Regions from separate parts of the Bacillus pfraonensis genome, predicted to be linked through region 1. Evidence: a T-box and tRNA genes for the amino acid it is inferred to sense, from the RefSeq annotation. Region 1 holds a T-box; the other holds one or more tRNA genes.
What was found. A T-box is a leader RNA that pairs with one kind of tRNA and senses whether it is charged. The one in region 1 lies ahead of serS (serine--tRNA ligase), so its partner is inferred to be a tRNA-Ser.

Region 1 (6,813 bases):
CTCTAAGTGTTTCATGTGAAACATTCGTTCTGCCACATGGGCAAATAGTCCATTTTTCTGTATTTTAACTTCATCTTCTAAAAATTGATACCCTTGTTTTTTTCGTTTACGTGTTGTTACTCCATGTGCTAAGACTGTTGTTGATTCTGGGTAGTTTGGATCAACGGTTAATAAGCATGCTTTTAAAAATTGACTCATTCCATAAAATAACAACATAGGTTGAATAGAAAAAGGTGCAGTTTTACATAATTCATAATAGCTTTTTCCATGTTCTAAGTAATAAATAAAAGGATAACAATTTTCAAAGCTTTTTTTTTCGGCATGTTCAATTGGTAATTTTTCATAACAGCGGGCAAGATAACGCTGTACATGTTGGGATGAAAAAAAGAAACTTAACTGTTGCCAAGTATAAGATGTATGATGCATATATTACGCTCCTTTTATTATCTAAAAATTCTAACATATATGTACTTTCTTGACAGTATTTTAACCAATTGTTAAGCTACTAATAATAATTTCTGGTATCATGGGGGGAACAATTATGTGGGAATCTAAATTTGTTAAAGAAGGTTTGACATTCGATGATGTATTACTTGTACCAGCGAAGTCAGATGTATTGCCAAGAGAAGTAAGTGTTAAAACAGTTCTATCTGAAAGCTTACAGTTAAACATTCCTTTAATTAGTGCAGGGATGGATACAGTTACAGAAGCTGATATGGCTATTGCAATGGCACGTCAAGGTGGTTTAGGGATTATTCATAAGAATATGTCAATCGAGCAACAAGCTGAGCAGGTTGATAAAGTAAAACGCTCTGAAAGTGGCGTTATCTCAGATCCTTTCTTTTTAACGCCAGAACATCAAGTATATGATGCAGAACATCTTATGGGAAAATATCGTATCTCAGGTGTACCAATTGTAAATAATTTAGACGAGCAAAAATTAGTTGGTATTATTACAAACCGCGATATGCGTTTTATCCAAGACTATTCCATCAAAATTTCCGATGTGATGACAAAAGAACAATTGATTACAGCTCCAGTTGGTACTACGCTAGAAGAGGCTGAAAAGATCCTACAGAAATATAAAATTGAAAAGCTCCCTCTTGTTGATAATAACGGTGTATTACAAGGGCTTATCACAATTAAAGATATTGAAAAAGTAATTGAGTTCCCAAACTCTGCAAAAGATAAACAAGGTCGTTTATTAGTTGGAGCAGCAGTTGGGGTAACTGCAGATGCTATGCTTCGTATCGATGCATTAGTAAAAGCAAATGTAGACGTAATTGTACTGGATACAGCTCATGGACATTCTCAAGGTGTTATTGAGAAAGTAAAAGAAGTTCGTGCAAAATATCCAGCATTAAACATTATTGCAGGTAACGTTGCCACAGCTGAAGCAACACGTGCATTAATCGAAGCGGGTGCAAATGTTATCAAAGTTGGTATTGGACCAGGTTCTATTTGTACAACACGCGTTGTAGCTGGCGTTGGTGTACCACAATTAACAGCAGTATATGATTGTGCGACAGAAGCTCGTAAGCACGGTATCCCAGTCATTGCAGATGGTGGTATTAAATACTCCGGTGATATGGTAAAAGCGTTAGCAGCAGGCGCACACGTTGTAATGCTTGGTAGTATGTTTGCTGGTGTAGCAGAAAGCCCAGGAGAAACTGAAATTTACCAAGGTCGCCAATTTAAAGTATACCGTGGTATGGGTTCTGTTGGAGCGATGGAAAAAGGAAGTAAAGATCGTTACTTCCAAGAAGGAAACAAAAAACTTGTTCCAGAAGGTATCGAGGGCCGTGTACCATATAAAGGACCTTTAGCTGATACAGTTCATCAATTAGTTGGTGGATTACGTGCTGGTATGGGTTATTGCGGAGCGAATGACTTAGAATTCTTACGTGAAAATGCACAATTTATTCGTATGTCAGGTGCTGGTTTACGCGAAAGTCACCCACATCACGTACAAATTACAAAAGAGGCTCCAAATTACTCTTTATAATGTCTTATATGTAAATAGATGGAGATTTGATATCTCTGTCTATTTTTTTTTGATTATGTTAGAATAACGGTTATGTGAGTACAAAGATATTGGGGGTAACAAAAGTGAAAGGTATGTTTTGCAAGCGATTCATTGCAATGGTAACCGTGCTTACACTATTTTGCAGCATGTTTGTTACATATGGCAGTGCATCAGCGGAAACAGGTGCTGCTTTAAATGTGGAAGCTAGCGCAGCAATTTTAGTAGAAGCAGATTCTGGGAAAATTTTATATCAAAAAAATGCAGATGAATTATTGGCGATTGCTAGTATGACAAAGATGATGAGTGAATACTTAGTACATGAAGCAGTGGATAAAGGGAAACTTAAGTGGGACCAAAAGGTTAAAGTTTCTGAATATGCATATAAGATTTCACAAGATCGCTCATTATCAAACGTTCCATTAGAAAATGGAGGCTCTTATACGGTAAAAGAGTTGTACGAGGCAATGGCAATCTATTCTGCAAACGGTGCAACAATTGCTTTAGCTGAAGCAGTTGCAGGTAAAGAAGCAGAATTTGTAAAAATGATGAATGATCAGGCAAAAGAGTTTGGATTGAAAAACTATAAATTCGTAAACTCTACAGGCTTAACAAACAAAGATTTAAAAGGACAACATCCTGAAGGTACAACACCGGATGAAGAAAATAAAATGTCTGCGAAGGATGTTGCTATTTTAGCACAACATCTTATTCAAGATTTTCCGAAGGTGTTAGATACAGCGAAAATTTCAAAAAAAATATTTCGTGAAAACAAAGAGAAAATTGAAATGCCTAACTGGAACTGGATGTTAAAAGGATTAATTAAGGAATATGAAGGTGTAGATGGTTTGAAAACAGGATCTACTCCAGAAGCTGGCCATTGTTTTACAGGTACTGCTGAAAGAAATGGTATGCGTTTAATTTCTGTAGTTATTAACACAAGTTCTCATACGGCACGCTTTGATGAAACAAAGAAACTTTTTGATTACGGATTCACAAATTTTGATGTAAAAAAAGTGTATCCAAAGGGTTCGGCAGTAAAAGGACATGAAACTGTACGAGTAGAAAATGCAAAAGATAAAGATGTAACCGTTCAGACGAAACAAGCTGTTACACTTCCAATGTTAAAAGGAAGTAAAGATGTATATAAAACGGAATTTAAAGATATAGCTAAAGAAAAAGAAGCACCAATCAAAAAGGGTACAGCACTCGGTCAAATGGTTGTATCACCTAAAGATAATAATGACCCTGGATTTTTATCAGGTAAATCATTGCAAGTAGACCTTGTTACAAAAGCAGAAGTAGAAAAAGCAAACTGGTTTGTACGCTCTATGCGTGGTGTTGGTTCTTTCTTTAGCGGTATTTGGAATAGTGCTGTTGATACAGTAAAAGGTTGGTTTTAAGAGCTCCTCATTGTAGGAGCTTTTTTTTATTCCTATTTTTCATACCGACTTTATGAAAAAGTAGTGGACAAGCCTCTAATAGTTAGTGGTAGAATGTAAGAGTATTCTCAATTTTCGCCGTTAATGGGGAAAAGCAATTCACCTAGGGGGGTTTTTGTACATGACAAATGTAACAGGGACAGAACGTGTAAAACGTGGAATGGCAGAAATGCAAAAAGGCGGCGTTATTATGGACGTAGTTAACGCTGAGCAAGCAAAAATTGCAGAAGAAGCAGGCGCAGTTGCTGTTATGGCACTAGAGCGTGTTCCTGCAGATATTCGTGCAGCAGGTGGCGTTGCGCGTATGGCAGATCCAACAATCGTTGAAGAGGTTATGGGTGCTGTATCAATTCCAGTTATGGCAAAATGCCGTATTGGTCACCTTGTGGAAGCACGTGTACTAGAATCATTAGGAGTAGACTACATTGATGAGAGTGAAGTATTAACTCCAGCTGATGAAGTATACCATTTAAATAAACGTGATTACACTGTTCCATTTGTATGTGGATGCCGTGATATCGGAGAAGCAGCACGTCGTATTGCAGAAGGTGCATCTATGCTTCGTACAAAAGGAGAGCCTGGAACAGGAAACATTGTAGAAGCGGTACGTCATATGCGTCAAGTAAACGCAGAAATTCGTCAAGTTGCGAGCCTACGTGAGGACGAATTAATGACATATGCAAAAAATACGGGTGCTCCTTATGAAGTGTTACTTGAAATCAAACGTCTTGGTCGTTTGCCGGTTGTAAACTTTGCAGCGGGTGGTGTAGCAACACCAGCAGATGCTGCATTAATGATGCAACTTGGTGCAGATGGTGTGTTCGTAGGATCTGGTATCTTCAAATCAGAAAACCCAGAGAAATTTGCACGTGCAATTGTTGAAGCAACGACACATTATGAAGATTATGAGTTAATTGCAAGCCTTTCTAAAGGATTAGGTACTGCAATGAAGGGTGTCGAAATTTCAACATTATTACCAGAACAACGCATGCAAGAACGCGGTTGGTAATTAAAGGAGATTTTGAAATGGTTAAAGTCGGTGTATTAGGTCTTCAAGGAGCTGTTCGTGAGCATGTAAAGTCAGTTGAAGCAAGTGGTGCAGAAGCTGTCATTGTAAAACGTGTAGAACAACTTGAAGAAATTGATGGTCTTATTTTACCAGGCGGTGAAAGTACAACAATGCGCCGTCTTATTGATAAGTACGATTTTATGGAATCACTTCGCGAATTTGCGAAATCTGGTAAACCGATGTTTGGTACATGTGCAGGTATGATTTTACTTGCAAACAACCTTATTGGTTATGAAGAATCCCATATTGGCGCTATGGATATTACAGTTGAACGTAATGCGTTTGGACGCCAAAAGGATAGCTTTGAAGCTGCTCTTTCGATAAAAGGTGTAGGAGAAGAATTCATTGGCGTATTTATTCGTGCTCCATACGTTGTTAGTGTAGGGGATAACGTAGAAATTCTTTCTATGCACAACGATCGAATGGTAGCAGTAAGACAAGGACCATTTTTAGCAGCTTCTTTCCACCCGGAGTTAACGGATGATCATCGTGTTACAGCATATTTTGTGCAAATGGTAAAAGAGGCAAAAATGAAAAAAGTTGTATAAGTAACTTGCAACTTGTTTAAGATTATAGTAAATTGATGGTAACAATTTTATAAAATAAACGTGTTGATAGGAAGTAGTAACAAATCGTGTTTTTTATAGAGAGTCGGTGGCTGGTGGAAACCGATAGAAACAGTTTGTGAATCCATCCTGGAATGAAATGTGGAATATCTTTATGATTAGTAAGCATTTCCGGTGAAGAGTCGTTAATTCTACTTGAGAGGAAAGCAATATTGCTTTCAACTAGGGTGGCAACGCGGGTTAACTCCCGTCCCTTTTTATAGGGACGGGAGTTTTTTGTATTTTATAAAGTAAAAGGAGGAATATAAAATGCTTGATATTAAATTTTTACGTGCGAATTTTGAAGAAGTAAAAGCAAAATTACAGCATAGAGGCGAAGACTTAACTGACTTTGGTCGTTTTGAAGAATTGGATATAAGAAGAAGAGAATTACTTGTTCAAACAGAAGAGTTAAAAAGCAAGCGTAATGAAGTATCTCAGCAGATTTCTGTATTAAAACGTGAAAAGAAAGATGCAGAATCTTTAATTTTAGAGATGCGTGAAGTAGGAGAAAAGGTGAAAAATCTTGATGATGAACTTCGCTCAGTTGAAGCAGACCTAGAAAGATTAATGCTTTCTATTCCGAATATCCCTCATGAATCTGCACCAATTGGTGACACAGAAGATGATAATGTAGTGGCTCGTACTTGGGGAGAGGTAAAAGAATTTAATTTTGAACCAAAACCTCACTGGGATCTTGCAACTGATTTAGGAATTTTAGACTTTGAACGTGCTGCTAAAGTAACGGGAAGCCGTTTTGTATTTTCTAAAGGGGCAGGTGCAAAATTAGAACGTGCTTTAGTTAGCTTTATGCTTGATCTTCATACAGAAGAACATGGATATGAAGAAGTGTTACCTCCATATATGGTAAACCGTGCAAGTATGACGGGGACAGGACAGCTTCCAAAATTTGAAGAAGATGCGTTCCGTATTGAAAGTGAAGACTACTTCTTGATTCCTACAGCTGAGGTGCCTGTAACAAATATGCATCGTGATGAAATTTTAAGTGTAGATCAATTGCCAATTCGTTATGCAGCATTTAGTGCATGCTTCCGTTCTGAAGCAGGATCAGCTGGACGCGATACACGTGGTTTAATTCGTCAGCATCAATTTAACAAAGTGGAACTTGTGAAATTTGTAAAACCAGAAGATTCTTATGAAGAATTAGAAAAGTTAACAAATGATGCAGAACGCGTGTTACAATTATTAGGTCTACCATATCGCGTTATGAGTATGTGTACTGGAGATTTAGGATTTACAGCAGCGAAGAAATACGATATCGAAGTATGGATTCCAAGTTATGGAACATATCGTGAGATTTCTTCTTGTAGTAATTTCGAAGCATTCCAAGCAAGACGTGCAAATATTCGTTTCCGTCGTGAGCCAAATGCAAAACCAGAACATGTTCATACAATAAATGGATCTGGACTTGCAATTGGACGTACGATTGCAGCTATTCTAGAAAATTACCAACAAGAAGATGGTACAATTATAATTCCAGAAGTTCTTCGCCCTTATATGGGAGGAAAAACAGTTATTAAATAAATTAAAATTTTCATCGGTATGAGTGTTGTCAATAAAGTAAATTTAGGAAAAGGAAGAGTTTTTTCTTTTCCTATAATTTATTATGAGTGGACTTGACTAACTGTTTTTCTTTTGATATTATATTTGATG
Region 2 (6,813 bases), on a different contig from region 1:
CATTCGTGGGTTCGATTCCCATCAGTCGCCCCATTTCTTTTAAAACAAATATAACATGCGGGTGTGGCGGAATTGGCAGACGCACCAGACTTAGGATCTGGCGCCTTTGGCGTGGGGGTTCGACTCCCTTCACCCGCACTTTTAATAAAATATCTCATAACATGTCTTGCGGAAGTAGTTCAGTGGTAGAATACAACCTTGCCAAGGTTGGGGTCGCGGGTTCGAATCCCGTCTTCCGCTCCAATTTTCAATATGACATGCCGGGGTGGCGGAACAGGCAGACGCACAGGACTTAAAATCCTGCGGTGGGTGACCACCGTGCGGGTTCGACCCCCGCCCTCGGCACCATATGCGCCCGTAGCTCAATTGGATAGAGCGTTTGACTACGGATCAAAAGGTTAGGGGTTCGAGTCCTCTCGGGCGCGCTTTTATTAACGGGAAGTGGCTCAGCTTGGTAGAGCACCTGGTTTGGGACCAGGGGGTCGCAGGTTCAAATCCTGTCTTCCCGATAGTTTTAAACATTATGGGGCCTTAGCTCAGCTGGGAGAGCGCCTGCCTTGCACGCAGGAGGTCAGCGGTTCGATCCCGCTAGGCTCCACTTATAACTTTATTATGGCGGTGTAGCTCAGCTGGCTAGAGCGTACGGTTCATACCCGTGAGGTCGGGGGTTCGATCCCCTCCGCCGCTACCATAAAGGACCTTTAGCTCAGCTGGTTAGAGCAGACGGCTCATAACCGTCCGGTCGTAGGTTCGAGTCCTACAAGGTCCACCATTTAAAGTAAATACCTGGAGGTATACCCAAGTCTGGCTGAAGGGATCGGTCTTGAAAACCGACAGGCGGCGAGAGTCGCGCGGGGGTTCGAATCCCTCTACCTCCTCCATTTTTTAAAAAGAATATTATATCGTCGCGGGGTGGAGCAGTCTGGTAGCTCGTCGGGCTCATAACCCGAAGGTCGCAGGTTCAAATCCTGTCCCCGCAACCAAATGGTCCCGTGGTGTAGTGGTTAACATGCCTGCCTGTCACGCAGGAGATCGCCGGTTCGACCCCGGTCGGGACCGCCATTACATAAAGGCTCGGTAGCTCAGTCGGTAGAGCAGAGGACTGAAAATCCTCGTGTCGGCGGTTCGATTCCGTCCCGAGCCACCATTTTGAAATAGCAAGCCGGCTTAGCTCAATTGGTAGAGCAACTGACTTGTAATCAGTAGGTTGGGGGTTCAAGTCCTCTAGCCGGCACCACTTTCAAAATGAGCCATTAGCTCAGTTGGTAGAGCATCTGACTTTTAATCAGAGGGTCGAAGGTTCGAGTCCTTCATGGCTCACCATTTATTTTATAATTTCATGCGGGTGTAGTTTAGTGGTAAAACAAGAGCCTTCCAAGCTCTGGTCGAGAGTTCGATTCTCTTCACCCGCTTTTCCATTGGGGGCCTATAGCTCAGCTGGTTAGAGCGCACGCCTGATAAGCGTGAGGTCGATGGTTCGAGTCCATTTAGGCCCACCATTATTCCGCAGTAGCTCAGTGGTAGAGCTATCGGCTGTTAACCGATCGGTCGTAGGTTCGAGTCCTACCTGCGGAGCCATATTATATAGAGAAGTACCCAAGTGGCTCAAGGGGCTCCCCTGCTAAGGGAGTAGATCGCTAACGCGGTGCGAGGGTTCGAATCCCTTCTTCTCTGCCAGAAATTGGCCCGTTGGTCAAGTGGTTAAGACACCGCCCTTTCACGGCGGTAACACGGGTTCGAATCCCGTACGGGTCATACTTAAAGAGATAGCATAATCTGCTATCTCTTTTTTCATTTTTAACAGTAATCAGATAGAAATCTCCTTCCTCAAGTACGTGCAGAAAAGAGTCAAGGTGGTAAGGATGGGACGTTCACGTTTCTGAAATACCATTGGCAACTAATAGTAAAAAAATAAAAATGGATAACAGGATAAAAAATATGCCATTAGATATAACACTGAATAGCATTATACTAACATTTTTTGTCTTAACTCCAAAAATTAAGCGACTATAAATCCAATATCTATGATAGTTAATAAAACAATGCTAATTCGCAAATCAGTATTTGGATATAATCTTGAGGTTACAAAAACAAATAGTGTAGCGATAAGTAAAGAAATAGTCCAAAGAATGGGTTTAGCTATTGTTTTGCTTTCCCGCATGTTATTCTCCATAGTATCACCTCTTTCCACTTTCTTAAATTATACAAGCCTTTCGTAACAGAAAGATAATCTTTTAGTTATAACAAATCATATATTTTTGATATTGAAACACGCTATAGAATGGAGTGATGGTATGGATTTTGAAACCTTGTATCGAACCTATCGGCCTTTAGTTTACTCTGTAGCATATCGCTTGCTTGGCTCTGTTAGTGATGCGGAAGATGTTGCGCAGGATATACTTATTAAAAGTCAACATGTGAACCAGGAATCAATTAGAAATATAAAAGCTTATTTCATTAAGATGACGACAAATCATTGTTTAAATATACTGCAATCGGCTCAGAAAAAGAGAGAAGTATATACAGGAGAATGGCTTCCTGAGCCGGAAATAGATACGATGAAACTAAATCCTATGGACACTATAATTCAAAACGAAAGAGTATCCTATGCATTTCTTGTACTGTTAGAGAATTTAACGCCTATTGAAAGAGCTGTATTTGTCTTAAGGGAAGCCCTCAGGTACGATTATCGAGAAGTAGCGGAGATTTTAAACAAATCAGAGGCAAATTGCCGAAAGATTTACAGCCGTTGCAAAGAGAAGATACGACACGAAATACCAGTACATCCACAACAATCGGATCATACAGAAAAAATGATACATACCTTTATCAGAGGCGCAGAAACAGGGAATTTTGAGGAATTTATTAATTTGCTGACAACAGATGCAACCCTTGTCACTGATGGAGGCGGTAAAGTGCGTGCAGCTATATTTCCGATTCTGGGTAAACAGCGTATCCAGACGTTTTTGGAGGCTATTGTTTCACGAGGATTTTTCCAATTGGATCTTCTTCCAACTATAATAAATGGTCAATTTGGTATTTTAGCAAGGAATAAAGGCCGTGCAGAGAAAGCCATATGTTTTGAATGGAATGAAAGCGGAGAATCCATTAGAAGAATCTTCATTGTAGTCAATCCTGATAAGTTGAAGTATATTCCAGTTCTATAGCATTTATAAAAAAGAGATTTTTTTAAAATCTCTTTTTTATTTTGTCACAAAACAAAAAGCTAATTTGTCTTATAAGTGACGGGATATAAAAGGGATGCTATGTATGTTTTTTATTAGAGCTTCTGTCATGAATTAAGGTATGTTACGGCAGATAGTGATTGTAAATCATTCATAAAAGACCTTGTTAAATATCCTGGTATAAAAGTACAAACTCATTTTATTTTATGGAGGGAATATACGATGGAAACAAGGTTTTTAATGGGAAAGGTAAATCCAGAAGGTTATAAGGCAATGGCAGGATTAGAAAAATATTTGATGACTACAAGTATTGATGAGACATTGAAAGAGCTAATTAAAATTCGGGCCTCTCAAATCAACGGATGTGCGTATTGCATTGATCTCCATACGAAAGATGCGAGAAAATTAGGAGAAACAGAGCAGCGTATTTATGCTCTTAATGCTTGGCATGAGACACCATTTTTCACAGAGAAGGAGCGTGCTGTGCTTGCTTTGACAGAAGCAATTACACTAGTAGCGGAAACTCATGTTCCAGATGAGGTATATGAAGAAGTAAGAAAATACTTTGAAGAAAAGCAAGTTGCTGAAATTATTATGCAGATTGTTGCTATTAATGCATGGAATCGAATTGGAGTTTCTACTCGTTTAATGCCAGAATAAAGATAAAGTCTTGAAACAATAGAAAGCTATTCTTTCCAGAAAGGCTCTGGAAAGGATAGCTTTTTATGTATTACTACACATAATCTCTAATAAAACAAAGTTTTCACAATCTAAAGAAAAAGCTTACATTGAGATTGATTCCATACTCAATAAGATAACTTTCTCCTATCTGTGAAAAAGTTCACAAATAGGTCATAATTTGTGAATTAATTCACAATGATTCATGCTACAATATGAGTGTAAGGAAGTTAAACAACATTAAATTAGTACTTTAATTAATTACTTAAACAATCATAATAAATGTGAACAATAGAGAGGGGAAATTACCATGAAAAAAGGTATCAATCGCGTAGTATTAGTAGGAACAGGAGCTGTAGGTTGTAGTTATGCTTACTCAATGATCAACCAAGGTGTAGCTGAGGAATTCGTACTTGTTGATGTAAATGAAGCAAAAGCAGAAGGAGAAGCAATGGACTTAAGCCATGCGGTACCATTCTCTCCATCACCAACAAAAGTGTGGAGCGGTAGTTATGCAGATTGTAAAGATGCAGATTTAGTTGTTATCACTGCTGGATTACCACAAAAACCAGGTGAAACTCGTTTAGACTTAGTTGAGAAAAATACAAAAATCTTCAAGCAAATCGTTCGCGGTATTATGGATAGCGGATTTGATGGTATTTTCTTAATCGCAACTAACCCAGTTGACATCTTAACTTACGTAACTTGGAAAGAATCTGGATTACCAAAAGAACGTGTAATTGGTTCTGGTACAACTTTAGACTCTGCTCGTTTCCGCTATATGCTAGGTGACTACTTAAATGTAGATCCACGTAACGTTCACGCGTACATTATTGGTGAACATGGTGATACTGAACTTCCAGTATGGAGCCACACTACTGTAGGTGTACAAAAACTAGAAACAATTTTAGCGAACAACGAACAATACAACCAAGATGATTTAGATAAAATCTTTGTAAATGTACGCGATGCAGCTTACCACATTATTGAGCGTAAAGGTGCAACTTACTACGGAATCGGTATGTCACTACTTCGTGTAACGAAAGCAATCTTAAACAACGAAAATAGTGTGCTAACTGTATCTGCATACCTAGAAGGTCAATACGGTGAAAAAGACGCTTATGTAGGTGTTCCGGCTGTTATTAACCGCGAAGGTGTACGTGAAATCGTTGAGCTTGAGCTAAATGAAGAAGAAAAAGCGAAATTCGCTCACTCTGTAAAAGTATTAAAAGAAACAATGGCACCAGTACTTTAATATAATTGATAAATGATTCAGAGGCGGGAAACTGCTTCCGGCTTCTGAATTTTTATATAAAATAATATAAATTCCTTTTCCAGTTCCCTTGTATATCCCCAAAATATACCCCTTTTGTTGGAAAAGGGTCGTTTATAGAAAAAGCACTCTATATGAAAATAGAGTGCTTTTTTATTATATTATTACAAGTGAAATAATCATCTGAAATAAAACGCTTTCAATGAATATTCGTCAAAATTCGATATATTTTATCAAAAATTAAAATATTACCTTTAATTACCACGAAAAAACGTATATTTATTTAAAAATACACAAGGATATTTCAGTTTTTCAGCGAATGTTTACAAAGTAACAAAAATTCTGTCATCTTAGTGAGGTGAACATATTGAGTGTAACAAATTGTATAGAAGAGAGTTTGTATGAATTTCATACAAAAAAGTGTTATGAGAGCTATAACATATTTGGCGCGCATTTTGCAGTAGAGGATGAAATACAAGGCGTACGATTTACAGTATGGGCTCCTCATGCAAAAGCTTTGAGTGTAGTTGGAGATTTTAATGATTGGGATGTTGAAGGGCATCGAATGATACAAATGACAGAAAAGGGTATTTGGTCACTGTTTATACCACATTTGGGGGAAAACGAAATATATAAGTATGCGATTGAGACCAAAGGTGGAGAAACAATTTTAAAAGCAGATCCCTATGCAAATTATGCAGAAGTAAGACCAAATACGGCATCTGTTATTTTTGATATAAGGGGATACGAATGGAACGATAAAAATTGGTTCCGCAAGAAAAAACGAAAATCAATTTATAAGGAAGCAATGGCAGTTTATGAATTGCATTTTGGATCATGGAAAAAGAAAGAAGATGGCTCTTTGTACTCGTATCGAGAAATGGCAGAGGAGCTCATTCCTTATGTAGTAGAGCATCAGTTTACTCATATTGAAATTATGCCGCTCGTTGAACATCCATATGATCGATCTTGGGGATATCAGGGAACTGGATATTATGCGGTAACAAGTCGATTTGGTACACCGCATGATTTCATGTATTTTGTCGATGAATGTCATAAATATGGAATCGGTGTCATTTTAGATTGGGTACCAGGTCATTTTTGTAAGGATGCTCATGGTTTGTATTTGTTTGATGGGGCACCAACCTATGAATATAAAGATTTGGATGTGCAGGAGAATCGTGTTTGGGGAACAGTAAATTTTGATTTAGGGAAACAGGAAGTGCGAAATTTTTTAATTTCAAATGCATTGTTTTGGATGAAATATTACCATATCGACGGCTTTCGCGTTGATGCGGTTGCGAATATGCTGTACTGGGAAAAAGAAGGGCAGCAGCAAAGTAATGAATATGCGGTTTCCTTTTTACGTGAGTTAAATGAGGCCGTATTTGCAGAGAACGAAGAATTTTTGATGACGGCAGAAGATTCGACAGCTTGGCCGCTTGTGACTGCCCCAACGTATGAAGGCGGGCTTGGCTTTAATTATAAGTGGAATATGGGCTGGATGAATGATGTGTTGAAATATATGGAGTGTGCGCCAGAGTACCGGAAATATATTCATGAGAAAATGACGTTTTCTTTGCTATATGCTTACTCTGAAAACTTTATATTGCCGCTCTCTCACGATGAAGTCGTTCACGGGAAAAAATCATTGTTAAATAAAATGCCAGGAGACTA

Region 2: it encodes a tRNA-Ser, which carries the amino acid that the T-box ahead of serS (serine--tRNA ligase) is inferred to sense. The anticodon was not compared.

Annotation. Positions count from the first base shown of each region.
Region 1 covers NZ_JAHCDO010000050.1:7,760-14,572, reverse strand. The annotation lists gene KFD70_RS26970 (YaaC family protein) at 1-426, opposite strand, end outside; gene guaB (IMP dehydrogenase) at 542-2,005, shown strand; gene KFD70_RS26960 (serine hydrolase) at 2,110-3,426, shown strand; gene pdxS (pyridoxal 5'-phosphate synthase lyase subunit PdxS) at 3,587-4,474, shown strand; gene pdxT (pyridoxal 5'-phosphate synthase glutaminase subunit PdxT) at 4,492-5,082, shown strand; T-box leader at 5,137-5,358, shown strand; gene serS (serine--tRNA ligase) at 5,410-6,684, shown strand.
Region 2 covers NZ_JAHCDO010000072.1:194-7,006, reverse strand. The annotation lists tRNA gene KFD70_RS28630 (tRNA-His) at 1-33, shown strand, start outside; tRNA gene KFD70_RS28625 (tRNA-Leu) at 58-138, shown strand; tRNA gene KFD70_RS28620 (tRNA-Gly) at 169-243, shown strand; tRNA gene KFD70_RS28615 (tRNA-Leu) at 260-348, shown strand; tRNA gene KFD70_RS28610 (tRNA-Arg) at 352-425, shown strand; tRNA gene KFD70_RS28605 (tRNA-Pro) at 436-509, shown strand; tRNA gene KFD70_RS28600 (tRNA-Ala) at 526-598, shown strand; tRNA gene KFD70_RS28595 (tRNA-Met) at 615-691, shown strand; tRNA gene KFD70_RS28590 (tRNA-Ile) at 696-772, shown strand; tRNA gene KFD70_RS28585 (tRNA-Ser) at 789-881, shown strand; tRNA gene KFD70_RS28580 (tRNA-Met) at 907-983, shown strand; tRNA gene KFD70_RS28575 (tRNA-Asp) at 987-1,062, shown strand; tRNA gene KFD70_RS28570 (tRNA-Phe) at 1,072-1,147, shown strand; tRNA gene KFD70_RS28565 (tRNA-Thr) at 1,162-1,237, shown strand; tRNA gene KFD70_RS28560 (tRNA-Lys) at 1,248-1,323, shown strand; tRNA gene KFD70_RS28555 (tRNA-Gly) at 1,342-1,412, shown strand; tRNA gene KFD70_RS28550 (tRNA-Ile) at 1,423-1,499, shown strand; tRNA gene KFD70_RS28545 (tRNA-Asn) at 1,504-1,578, shown strand; tRNA gene KFD70_RS28540 (tRNA-Ser) at 1,587-1,677, shown strand; tRNA gene KFD70_RS28535 (tRNA-Glu) at 1,684-1,755, shown strand; gene KFD70_RS28530 (hypothetical protein) at 2,000-2,173, opposite strand; gene KFD70_RS28525 (RNA polymerase sigma-70 factor) at 2,295-3,167, shown strand; gene KFD70_RS28520 (carboxymuconolactone decarboxylase family protein) at 3,408-3,845, shown strand; gene KFD70_RS28515 (L-lactate dehydrogenase) at 4,174-5,118, shown strand; partial or broken gene glgB (1,4-alpha-glucan branching protein GlgB) at 5,504-6,813, shown strand, end outside.